2 regions of the Lactobacillus sp. B4007 genome follow, and region 2 is predicted to be linked to the other one. Evidence: riboswitches for the same ligand, from Rfam matches in the RefSeq annotation. Region 2 holds a riboswitch; the other holds the start of a gene.
What was found. Region 2 has a riboswitch for FMN ahead of J3U54_RS04870 (ECF transporter S component). Riboswitches for the same ligand answer to the same signal wherever they lie in the genome.
Positions count from the first base shown of each region.

Region 1: another riboswitch for FMN. It lies ahead of ribD (bifunctional diaminohydroxyphosphoribosylaminopyrimidine deaminase/5-amino-6-(5-phosphoribosylamino)uracil reductase RibD); the one in region 2 lies ahead of J3U54_RS04870 (ECF transporter S component).

Region 1 covers NZ_JAFNPA010000004.1:190,982-196,907, reverse strand. Annotated here, with positions in the region: gene ribH (6,7-dimethyl-8-ribityllumazine synthase) at 197-670, opposite strand; gene ribA (GTP cyclohydrolase II) at 672-1,898, opposite strand; gene J3U54_RS07855 (riboflavin synthase) at 1,910-2,515, opposite strand; gene ribD (bifunctional diaminohydroxyphosphoribosylaminopyrimidine deaminase/5-amino-6-(5-phosphoribosylamino)uracil reductase RibD) at 2,516-3,571, opposite strand; FMN riboswitch at 3,685-3,821, opposite strand; gene J3U54_RS07845 (hypothetical protein) at 3,902-4,105, opposite strand; gene J3U54_RS07840 (hypothetical protein) at 4,301-4,432, opposite strand; gene J3U54_RS07835 (aspartate/glutamate racemase family protein) at 4,629-5,375, opposite strand; gene J3U54_RS07830 (UDP-N-acetylmuramoyl-L-alanyl-D-glutamate--2,6-diaminopimelate ligase) at 5,393-5,926, opposite strand, start outside.
Region 2 covers NZ_JAFNPA010000002.1:361,008-366,933, forward strand. Annotated here, with positions in the region: gene J3U54_RS04840 (S1 RNA-binding domain-containing protein) at 39-926, shown strand; gene xerD (site-specific tyrosine recombinase XerD) at 919-1,818, shown strand; gene J3U54_RS04850 (reductase) at 1,827-2,177, shown strand; gene J3U54_RS04855 (segregation and condensation protein A) at 2,182-2,919, shown strand; gene scpB (SMC-Scp complex subunit ScpB) at 2,909-3,520, shown strand; gene J3U54_RS04865 (pseudouridine synthase) at 3,517-4,236, shown strand; FMN riboswitch at 4,263-4,377, shown strand; gene J3U54_RS04870 (ECF transporter S component) at 4,470-5,153, shown strand; gene J3U54_RS04875 (LysM peptidoglycan-binding domain-containing protein) at 5,770-5,926, shown strand, end outside.

The DNA.
Region 1 (5,926 bases), on a different contig from region 2:
ATGGCAGTATTGATGATCACAATATTGTCAAACTGACAAAAGCTGGCTTAGATATTGCAGTTGTCGGATTTTTTATTTTTAAAAATAATTTGGCTGGACAGATTGCCAAATTAAAAAGCAAGTAAAAATAGGTCATTTCTCGTTCAGGAGAAATGGCCTATTTAAATGGCGCAAATTAAGTAGTAATGTATTTTGGTTAAATCTGGTTAATCTGTTCTTCTAAGTTCAGTACTTCTAAAACATCAGTTGCACATTCCGCCCCCTTATTGCCGGCTTTTCCACCAGCACGATCGGTGGCTTGTTCAACCGTATCAGTCATCAAAACACCAAACATGACAGGAACTTTACCATTAGCAGTGGCTGCAGCAAGCTGCGCAGTTGTTCCCTCACAAACATAGGTAAAGTGAGCGGTTGCTCCACGAATAACTGCACCCAAAGCAATGATGCCGTCAACTTTGCCACTTTTTGCTAAACAGTTAACTGTCCGGGCAATTTCAAAGGCACCTGGAACATGAACAACTACGATATTGTCGTCCTTAACACCTGACTTATGTAATTGACCGATAGCCCCTTGAAGTAAACGATCAGTCACAACGCCATTAAATTGCGCAACAACAATACCAATTTTTTTATTCTGACCAGCCGCAATATTTCCCGTAATTTCCTTCATTTTAATCAACCTCACTTAATAAATGGTTCATCGCATGTTTCTTAGTTTTCAAGTAATCCCTGTTTTCTGCGGTCATTCCAACTTCGACGGGAATGCGCTTAGTAACTTTTATCCCATAATTTTCCAATTGCTCGACCTTATCAGGATTATTTGTCATTAATTCAACTTCATTTACTCCTTTTTGGCGCAAAATTTCGGCAGCAATGTCGTATCGGCGAGCATCTACGGGCAAGCCCAAATGCTGATTTGCCTGGACCGTATCCATTCCTTGGTCCTGCAATTGATAAGCGCGCAATTTGTTCGTAAGCCCAATCCCCCGGCCTTCTTGCCGCAAGTACAATACCGCACCTGAACCGTTTTGCTCTATTTTAGTTAAGGCCTCAGCTAATTGAGCGCCACAATCACACCTTTTTGAGCCAAATACGTCACCAGTCAAGCATTCACTGTGAAGCCGCAGCAACAATGGGCTTCCTTGCTTAATATCACCCTTGCTAATAAGTAAAGTTGGCTCCTTGTCTGGGTGCTCGCTGTCTTTAAAACCCTCAAGCTGAAAGTGACCATATTTCGTCGGGAAGTCAACTGTAGTAAAAGATTCGATATCTGGCTCTTTTGCTTCATGGTGTTTACGGTACTCAATCAATTCTTCAATGGTTAAATATGGTATTCCCAAGCCTTCTGCTAAGGCCTTTAAATCCTTTCGCCGCGCCATATGACCATCTTTTTTAATACATTCACAGATAAAACCAACTGGGGCCACACCAGCTAAGCGAGCTAAGTCTAAAGCAGCCTCTGTATGACCAGTTCGTTCTAGAATTCCACCTTCTTTAGCTACAAGCGGAAATACATGACCGGGATGGTAGAAATCATCCCATTGACTATCAGGATTAGCCAACTTCTTGATTGTTTTTGCCCGGTCAAAAGCAGAAATTCCAGTAGTAGTTTCCGTTGAGTCAACGCTCAAGGTAAATGCCGTGCCAAAAGTATCATTTGACCCCGTTTCAATCGGTTCAAGTTGAAGTCTATCCGCAAATGCTTTGCTCATCGGCACGCATAAAAGTCCCCGAGCTTTGCTAATCATCATATTGACTGCTTCGGGAGTTACTTTTTCGGCTAAGCCAATCATATCTCCCTCCGATTCACGCTGAGGGGAATCGGCTACAATTACTAATCCACCATTTAGCATGTGCCGTAAAATTTTCTTCATTTTTTGTTCTAATTGTTCGTCCATTTTTTGCTCCATTAAAATTCTTTTTTCCATGCCTGAATTTGCTTTACCGCATAACGTCCAATCATATCCATTTCAAGATTAACCTGGTCATGAACGTGATAATGCGCCAAGGTGGTATTAGCAATGGTATAAGGAATCAGACTTACGCCAAATTCGTCATTTTGTGCCATCGTCACCGTTAAGCTGATACCATCAATTGCCACTGAACCTTTTTCAACTAAATAAGGATCATATTTATGCGGTACCTTAAAACGTAATTCAATTGCATTTTCATTTTCACTTCTACTAATAATTTCTGCCGTAGTATCAACATGACCGGCCACAAGGTGACCATCAAGCTTGCCGTTCAAGGAAAGCGATGGCTCCAAGTTAACTAAACTGCCGTTAGTCAGCTTACCTAAATTAGTCCGTTTCATCGTTTCCGGCATTACATCAACCGTAAATTCATTATTTTGCCAAGAAGTCACGGTTAAACAAATTCCATTAACCGCAACACTAGCACCAAGTGGCAAGTTTTGTTTCGCAATTTCAGCGGCCGAAATGCCTAACTTAGCGTGTTTTTCGGTAATTTCTAACCGAGTGATTTTACCAGTTGCCTGAATTATTCCTGTAAACATTTATTTTCTCCTTGCCGTAATCCGAATATCTTGTCCTAGCTCTTGGACAGCTATTAATTGGTACTCCAATTTTTGTGCAAGTGCTGCACCCACGGCTACAGGCAGAGCGGTTCCGCCCAATACTTTTGGAGCAACATAAGCAACTATTTGATCGGCTAATCCGGCTGCCAAAAACTCAGCTAACAGATTGCTGCCACCCTCAACTAATAGCGACTGAATCTCACGTTCAGCTAAAAGCTCACCAATTTTTTGGGGTGTCCACTTGTGAGCGACAAAGCAATGCACATTGGCCGGGGCCTTGTCCTGTAACTCGGTCTGACTAAGTAGCCAAATGGGACCAGGTAATTTAAACAGATTCTGCGTTAAATCAAGTTGATTTGCATCATGCGTTAAAATGATTCGAATGGGCGGCTGTGGTAAAGCCTGTATTCGTACCGTTAATTGCGGATTATCAATTCGCAATGTGTTCGCTCCAATTAAAATCGCCTGCTGGTGCAAGCGCAGCTTTTGCACATCGTACTGGGCTTTAGGGCCAGTCAAAAGCGTACGCGCTTTTTCAGCACCATTAAGCTTCCCGTCAAGTGACATCGCATATTTCAAGGTTACGAGTGGTCGGTGATGCTGATAAAAGAAGTTATATGCCTCGTTTAGTTTCTCTGTTCCCCCTAGCACCTTGGTTTTAACGCCGTGCTCATTTAAATACTTAATTCCTTTACCAGCCACAATTCCGTGGGGATCAATTTGTCCGATAATCACTTCTTTAATTCCGGCCTCAGCTACTTTTTGGCAGCAAGGCGGCTGCTTACCGTAATGACTGCACGGCTCCAGCGTCACGTAAAGTGTTGCACCTTGAGCTTGTTTGATATCGTCTAGCCGATTAAGTGCATTAACTTCCGCATGCTCTTGTCCAAACTGATGATGATAGCCGGAAGCTAAGACCTGGCCGTTTTTAACAATAACCGCACCAACTAAAGGATTAGTCCATGTCATTCCCAGTGCTTTAACGGCCTCTTTGCTTGCTATTTCCATATAGTCTGTATCCTGCAAAAAATTCACTTCCTAAGCACAAAAAACCTCGTTGATTTCAGAATCAACGAGGCACTAATATTTTCTAATTAAATAAGATTTCAGCGAAGTTTAAAAACAACGCTAAGATTAAATTAGCTTAATTTGTTCTTCTCCCATCCAGACTTTAACTGTCGGTACTAGACTTGCACTAGTTCCACCGCGCGTACGCGGGTCACGGACTTCAACCTCACTGGTTGTCACCGTCGGTAGGGAATTTCGCCCTGCCCCGAAGAAATCGTATTCAATTAGTTACAGAATAATATACTAATTTGATTGCGTCAATAGACCCAGCAAAAAGAATTGAAAAGCTAGCTGCAATTATTCCCGCTTAAGTTTCCAATCCGAAGCTTTAAGAGGGAGATTATTGTTTTTACTAAAATATTTTTTAAAAGCAGTGATAAATTCTAACCTATCTTCATGACGATTACGGTAAATGTCATTTAGTGACATACAAGCCGTCACAAGTAAATCAGTCAAAATAATTATTAATAATCCGATTAAGACGTATAACAGGTAAAGCATGATATTCCCTCCTAAAAGTTTAGCTGTATTACTTATCTAATACAGTACTATCATAATGAATAAATGTCAACGCTTTTCTAAGGCAAAATTAAACTTTTATGATTATTTGACACTTTGGTTTCGCTAAAAAAAGACTATTAACTGTCAAGCAACAATTAATAGTCTAATTTAGTCTTTAGTTCTACCGGTTAATATTTATTGTTTTTTGAATCGACGAAGGAAATTAAGTACCGTGACAATCACTTGTCCAACCGTCAGGATCAAGCCTACGGTTTCTAATACATCAATTGTGTCTTCACCGTTATTCAAGTTTTTATTTTTTCTCATCTAACCACTTCCTGCAAAAACCATTTAAGCAAATATTGATTCTTCTTAAATTATACTTTTTTATTCTCAATATACATCAAGTATATACCATATTATTGAGTAAGTTTTGCTTTTAAGATTTTAAAATAAAAAAGTTAGCTCTGAAATAATTTCAAAAACTAATTCTTAGTTAGCAGCAATAATGAAAAAAGTCGGGTTAATATAAATATTTTTTTACAGCTTCTGCAGGAGCCATTCCCGCACGAATTTTTAATTCCAATTCAATTGCCACATCCGCAATAATTAATTGGGGATCAATTATATTATACGGGTGGTCTGGCGCTTTTTCTTGTGCTAAAGATAACTCGGTACAACCTAGCAAAATAACCTCGCAGCCATACTCATCATGCATTTTACGCAATATGCGGTGATACAACTCAGCATCAACAACACCTTTTTGCTTGATGTTGTCGTAGATTAATTCAGTTACTAACGGCTGAATTTCTGGGCCGCCTAATTCAGCTTTTCGCCCTACCTTGGCTAATTCATCAACATAAAGATGATCATAAATTGATCCTTCAGTCGCAATTAAACCAATTTTTGTTTCGTCCGGGTAATCTTGCACAAACCGGTGAACAGCAATTCGCATCATATGCAAGAAAGGAACATCGGTCAGCGCTGCCAAGTCATCATAAAAATAGTGTGCAGTGTTACACGGCATAATAAAGAAATCTGGCTTAAGTTGCGCTTGCTGTAAAACATCTTCACGCAAATTAAGAAAGAAATTAGGTTGCGAATGATCTTTTATATATGCTGTTCTATCAGGAATTTGAGCATCATTGACCAAAACGTAATTTAAGTAGTCCTGATCCTTAGTAATCTTAATTCGATGATTTAATTGGCGAGCTAGGCTCTCCGTCGCAATCGTTCCCATTCCGCCAAGAATGGTAAAAAAGTTTTTCATATGTTCTGCTTTTCTCACTAATTAAAGTGCTCGTCTTGTCCTTCTAACTCGTTGATTATTTGCTGAGCAACAGTAATATCTGAAGGATAAGGGGTATTAATACCACGTACTTTCTGGAAGCCATCTTCGCCCTTGCCACAGACTAAAACAACATCACCTTTTTTCGCCATGCTGATTGCATCGTGAATGGCCTTTTGCCGGTCAAGTTCAATTGTTACGTCCACTTTTGAATGATCGATACCAGCATCGATTTCCTGGCAAATTTCTAGTGGATCCTCAAAACCGGGATCATCAGTAGTCAAGAAAGCCTTGTCAGCGTATGCATTCAAGCTCTTACTAAAACCGGGACGGCGAGAAACGCCTTTATCACCAGGTGCACCGACAACCACAATGATTTTTGGATTATCAAATTCACGTTGCATGAAGCCCATCAGTGCCATCATTGAGGCTTCATTATGCGCATAATCAACTACTACCACACCGTGGTCCTTAGTTATTTCTGTCTGCATTCTTCCGGGAACATTAACATCGCGAATACCCCTAGCAATAGC
Region 2 (5,926 bases):
TGGTAAAGATGAAATATGTAAAATTAGGGGAGAAGTTTATGCTCGGCACGATTGCAAAAGGAAAAATTATTGACCAAAATGATGAAGCTTATTATGTTCAAATTGAGGGACTGACTTACGAATTAAAGCGCAAGGAGATTACTCAGGAACAGCAACCTAAGCTTGGCGATGAAATAAAGGGCTTTTTATATGACGACAAGCAGCATAACCGGGAGATGACACAATTTCTACCTTTTGCGCAACAAGACCAGTACGGTTGGGGTAAAGTAACCGATGTAAAATTCGATTTGGGCGTTTTTGTTGATATTGGCTTACCGGATAAGGATGTCGTTTTATCAGTTGATGATTTGCCCTTTGCCAAAGAGAGGTGGCCCCGTAAAGATGATCATTTGTTAGTTCACCTTGAAACAGATGATAAAGAGCGAATTTGGGCCAAGTTGGCCGATGAAAATATTTTTGAGCAATTGGCAGCCCACTTTCCTAACGATATGAAAAATAAGGATGTTTTTGGAACAGTCTATTCTAGTCGAGAAATTGGCGCTTTTGTGATTACTACTGATTATTATTTAGCTTTTGTTCATGCCTCCCAAATGAGTCGTCCGCTACGTTTAGGTGAGCAGTTTAAAGGTCGTGTAATCGGGATTAGTCAATATGGCAGGTTGAATTTGAGTAGCTTGCCACGTGCTTTTGAAGAAATAGATGATGATGCCCAAATGATTTTAATGAGTTTGCGGCGAAAGAATACTAAAACATTACTGTTTTACGACAAATCTGATGCGCAAAAAATTAAGAATTATTTTGGCATTTCAAAAGCGGCCTTTAAACGGGCTCTGGGCCATTTGCTTAAAGCACGTTATATTTCGGAAGATAAAACTGCCGGTACAATTAGTTTGATTAATGATCCAGAAGACGAGCAAGATGCATAAACTGCGAGAAGATGTTGAAGATTATTTAAGATACAGCCAAATTGAGCGCGGACTCAGTGACAATACCATCACTGCATATCGGCAAGACTTAATGGATTTCTTGACTTTTTTAAAAAACGAGGGTTTTACGTCTTGGCCAACAAAAGCAGTTGATATCGATGCCTTTTTAGCTGGTCAAAAAGACTTAAATAAGGCAACTAGTTCAATTAGCCGCATGATTTCGAGTTTGCGGAAATTTTATCAATGGCTTGTTCGTCAGAATATCCAAAAACTTAATCCAATGCTTGAAGTTGACTCACCAAAAAAAGAGCATAGATTGCCGGTAGCGTTAAGTGTCGCGGAAGTTAATAATTTATTGCAGCAGCCTGATGTAAAGAAAAAACTTGGTTTACGTGATCGAGCTTTGCTCGAAACCCTATATGCAACGGGAATTCGTGTGAGTGAGTTAATTAACCTTAAATTTAATGATTTGCATGAAGAATTAAAATTATTGAAAGTATTCGGTAAAGGTTCGAAGGAGCGCTTGATTCCGATTAGTGACGTGGCAATTTCTTGGATTAACAGCTATCAGGAAAAAGTCCGTGATCCTTTATTACTAAAAGTAGGTAAGAATACTGACTTTATTTTTCTCAATAATCGTGGCGGTGCTTTAACTAGACAGGCAGTTTGGCAAATTATTAAACGTTATTGCCAGATGGCGGGGATAACCAAAAATGTTACACCGCATACCTTGCGTCATACTTTTGCGACCCATTTATTAGAAAATGGTGCAGATTTACGCGTGGTGCAGGAAATTTTGGGCCATTCTGACATTAGTACGACGCAGATTTATACTAATCTATCCCAAAAGCATATTTTAGAAGTTTATGCAAAAACACATCCGCGATTTTAGGTGAACATATGTTAATTGAATGCAAAAATGATAAAGAAAAAGTAGCGATGGGCTTGTTGTCCTACCTCCCAGACTTTAAAAATTTAGCTAATCTAAAAGATGAAATCCGGCTTAATAAAAACAGTAAGGAATTTCGGTTATTTTTGTATCGCGACCATAATCCCAACTTTGTTGGCGTAATTGGCACTCAGTGGGATGAACAATTTATTGTCATACGCTATATTTCCCTTGCTCCAGATTACCGTAAGAAAAAATATGAAGAGCAGGCAATTTGCGAATTAGCGGCTGGCAATCCCCAGAAAAAAATAACCACTGTCCCAGAATACGTTTATTTGATGAAATATTTAAAACAGAAATAGAACTATGATCAGTAACTTAACTTTAGAATTGCCCAATTTTGAGGGGCCGCTTGATTTACTTCTTCACTTAATCAAATCACAAAAAATTGATATCTATGATATTCCAATTGCTCAGATCACCAGCCAATATTTGTCTTATTTGCATGAGATGCAGAAACTAAACTTGCAAATTGCTGGCGAGTATTTTGTCATGTCGTCAATGCTGTTGAGGATCAAGTCCCAATCACTTTTGCCTCAAAATGATTTTACCGAAAATGATGAACCCGAAGAAGATCCTAGAGATGAGTTGGTACAACAGCTAGTTCAGTATTCCGTTTTTAAAAAAGTATCGGCTTATTTTAAGCAGCGAAATAATGAAGTACCTATTACAGCAGCTAAAGAAGAAAGTGTACCAGCTACCAAAAAGGTACAACCGTTACCTTTGGGCCAAATCACCTCTTCAGAATTAGCTAATACTTTCATCGTTGTACTTCAAAGATTAAAACTTCGCCAGCCCGATATTGTTTCCGTTAATGTGAAAGAAACGCCAATTAATGATATGATTGACTTCTTACGCACCAAATTGGCTAAGCAGAAAAAAATTAGCTTTTTCTCCTGTAGCGACAAGATGACTAGCTTATCAGATGTAATTGGCTTGTTTTTAGCATTATTAGAATTATGTAAAAAACAAGAGATTAAGGTCAAGCAGTCGCGAATTTTTGGTGATCTGGAATTAGAAAGAATTGATAAAGATGGTAAGTAAAATTGCACAATTGGAGGCATTGCTATATGTAGCAGGCGATAATGGCATTCCAAGTGAAAATTTGTGTGAGTTAATGCAAGTTGAGCATTCCGCATTGCGCGAATTAGCCAAAAATCTGGCAGCTAAGCTTAAGCAAAATCAAGATTCTGGTTTGCAGGTGATACACATCAACCATAACTATAAATTGACTACTAGACCAGAAGTTAGTGAAGTAGTGGCTAATTTTTTTCAAAAAGATTTGTCAAAGTCGTTAAGTCAATCGGCACTAGAAATTTTATCAATTATTGCTTATCGTCAGCCCATTACGCGCATTGAAATCGATGAAATTCGTGGGGTAAATTCGTCAGGGGCGCTCCAAACTTTAATTTGGCGTGGACTTATTAAAGCAGATGGTAAAAAGGATGCACCAGGACACCCCAATTTGTATGTCACCAGTGATTATTTCTTACAGTATTTTGGCTATCAAAGTCTAGCTGACTTACCTCTGATAGAAGACTTTGAAGATGAAAGTATTAACTCTGAGGGTGAAATCGACTTATTCTCAGCTAATGGAAAAGCAGATAAAAATATTGCTGAAGCACAAAAAGGAGATAAAGAATGAGTTTACAACGTTTACAAAAGGTAATCGCAGAGGCGGGAATTGCCTCTCGGCGTAAGGCTGAAAAAATGATTGAAGAAGGCAGAGTAACGGTTGACGGCGAGATTATTACCAAACTTGGAACCAAGGTAGATACTTTTAGCAATATTACGGTTGATGGAGAACCAATTGAGCGTGAAAGTCTGCATACATATCTTTTTTATAAACCACGCGGCGTCGTTTCAACAGCAAATGATGACAAGGGAAGAAAGACCGTAGTAGATTATTTTTCCGATTTACCTTATCGGCTGTACCCAATTGGCCGGCTTGATTATGATACTTCAGGTTTGTTATTAATGACTAACGATGGTGAACTGGCTAATTTAATGATGCATCCTCGCAATAAGGTTGCTAAGGTCTATGTAGCAAAGATTGAGGGTCAACTGACACCAGAGGAAATTCATCGTTTATCTCATGGAGTCAGAATTGATCGTCATCGAAGTGCACCAGCTAAAGTAAAAATTATCCGGAGCGATAAAAAGAAGAATAGCCAAATTGTGCAGTTAACGATTCATGAAGGACACTATCATCAAGTCAAGAGAATGTTTAAAGCCGTAGGCCATCAGGTAAATAAATTATCCCGTGAACGATACTCCTTTTTGACTTTGGGGAATCTTGTTTCTGGCAAATACAGGGAACTTACCCACAGTGAAGTTGACAGATTAAAACAGGTAGACTAGTATTTACTTGTAGTTAAATATCAGTTTGTTGTCTTCATGGCAGGGTGAAAATCCCGACCGGTGGTGAAAGTCCACGACCCACTTTTGTGGTGGAACCAATTATGGTACCGATAGTTAAAGTCTAGATGAAAGAAGACAGGCTAAACTAAAAGTTAAGACTTATTTTTGAATACTTACTTTTATTAGGTCTGTTGCTAGGAGCAACAGACCTATTCTTTTTGGAGGTAAGTATTGTGAAAAGAAGAAATATCACAAATCTAACTAATATAATTGCTTATGTACTAATTGGAACCATTTCATTTATCTTAATGGAATTGGCTTTTCCTCTCCCAGTAGCTAGCTTTTTAAAATTCGACTTTTCTGATGTTATTGTTACGATTGGGACCTTTTTATTCGGTCCAGTACCTGGTCTTATTATTGCCGCTGTTCGAATGTTAATTGACTTGATTTATAAAGGATTTGCATTGCCAAGTGTCATTGGCCAATTAGCTGCTTTAGCTGCCTCTATGTCATTTGCACTGCCATTTTATTACATTGCTAAGGATGTTTCGGCTGGCGAAAAAAATGCCAAAAAACTTTATGTTAAACCAATTATCGGAATTATTTTGGGCATAATAGCGATGACAATTGTTTTATCCTTGTTAAATGCCTTAATCTTGACGCCAATATATGCAGTGACTACGGTTACGAATTTACCAGCAATTCACGGCTATACTGGACTGCTTAACTTTACGGAGAAAGTTTATCTTGGTCAACTTCTCCATATTCCGTCAATGTCTACGTATATTTTTGGCATAATCGTCCCATTTAACTTATTAAAAGGAGCAATTAATGGGGTAGTGGTTTATTTCCTATTTGAAGTTGTTTTACGCAGCTTAAAGCCATTCGTAAGAAAGCATTTTAATTTAAAGAATTAAACTATAACTTATTAACTAAAAAAGTAAGATTAATAGTTTTTAAGTATTACGATTAGGAAAATTATTCATAAAAAATAGTATAAAATTGAATATTCTTATAAATTAAGTAACGCAATTCATGTTTTATCTTTTTTATTACTTTGCCCTGGTTCTGACAACTCAAGTAAAATAATTACACAAATAAAGAAGTTAATCAGTGTAATTAAAAATGTAATTAATTACTTAGTAGTCTAATTTGCTTTTAAGTCATCGAAGATCAATCAAATCTATCTTAGTTAAACCAACTTTTGAAATTATTCCTTTCAATATCTATCATGAAATTCATGTGAATTAATCTCTTTTATATATTGACCCTAATACTAACTCAAATTGTTTTGCTTGTAGAAATATTTAATTTATTCTTCAAAATGCTTATGGTGAAATTAACAAATATATAGGGAAGAAAGTAAAAGCAATAATTTTATTAAACATCGTTAATTTGCAGATTATACTTCTTAAAACATAGATACTAACTAAAACCAGTTTTTGAATTCGAATCGTTTCAATATTATTTTTTATCCATTTTATTTATTAAATATGCTAAAATTAAATTAGGTAGGTGAAGGAGGTTTTCAAATTGAATCAGAACCCGCAAGAACCGTTTAAGCATTACGAACGTCCTCATAATTCTAGGACGATGATTAATAAGTCAGGCTCGAAATACCGGCTGATCTTAATGGTTCTTATAGTTATTATTATTGCTCTTGTACCGGTTGTGCATCATTTGGCTGCAA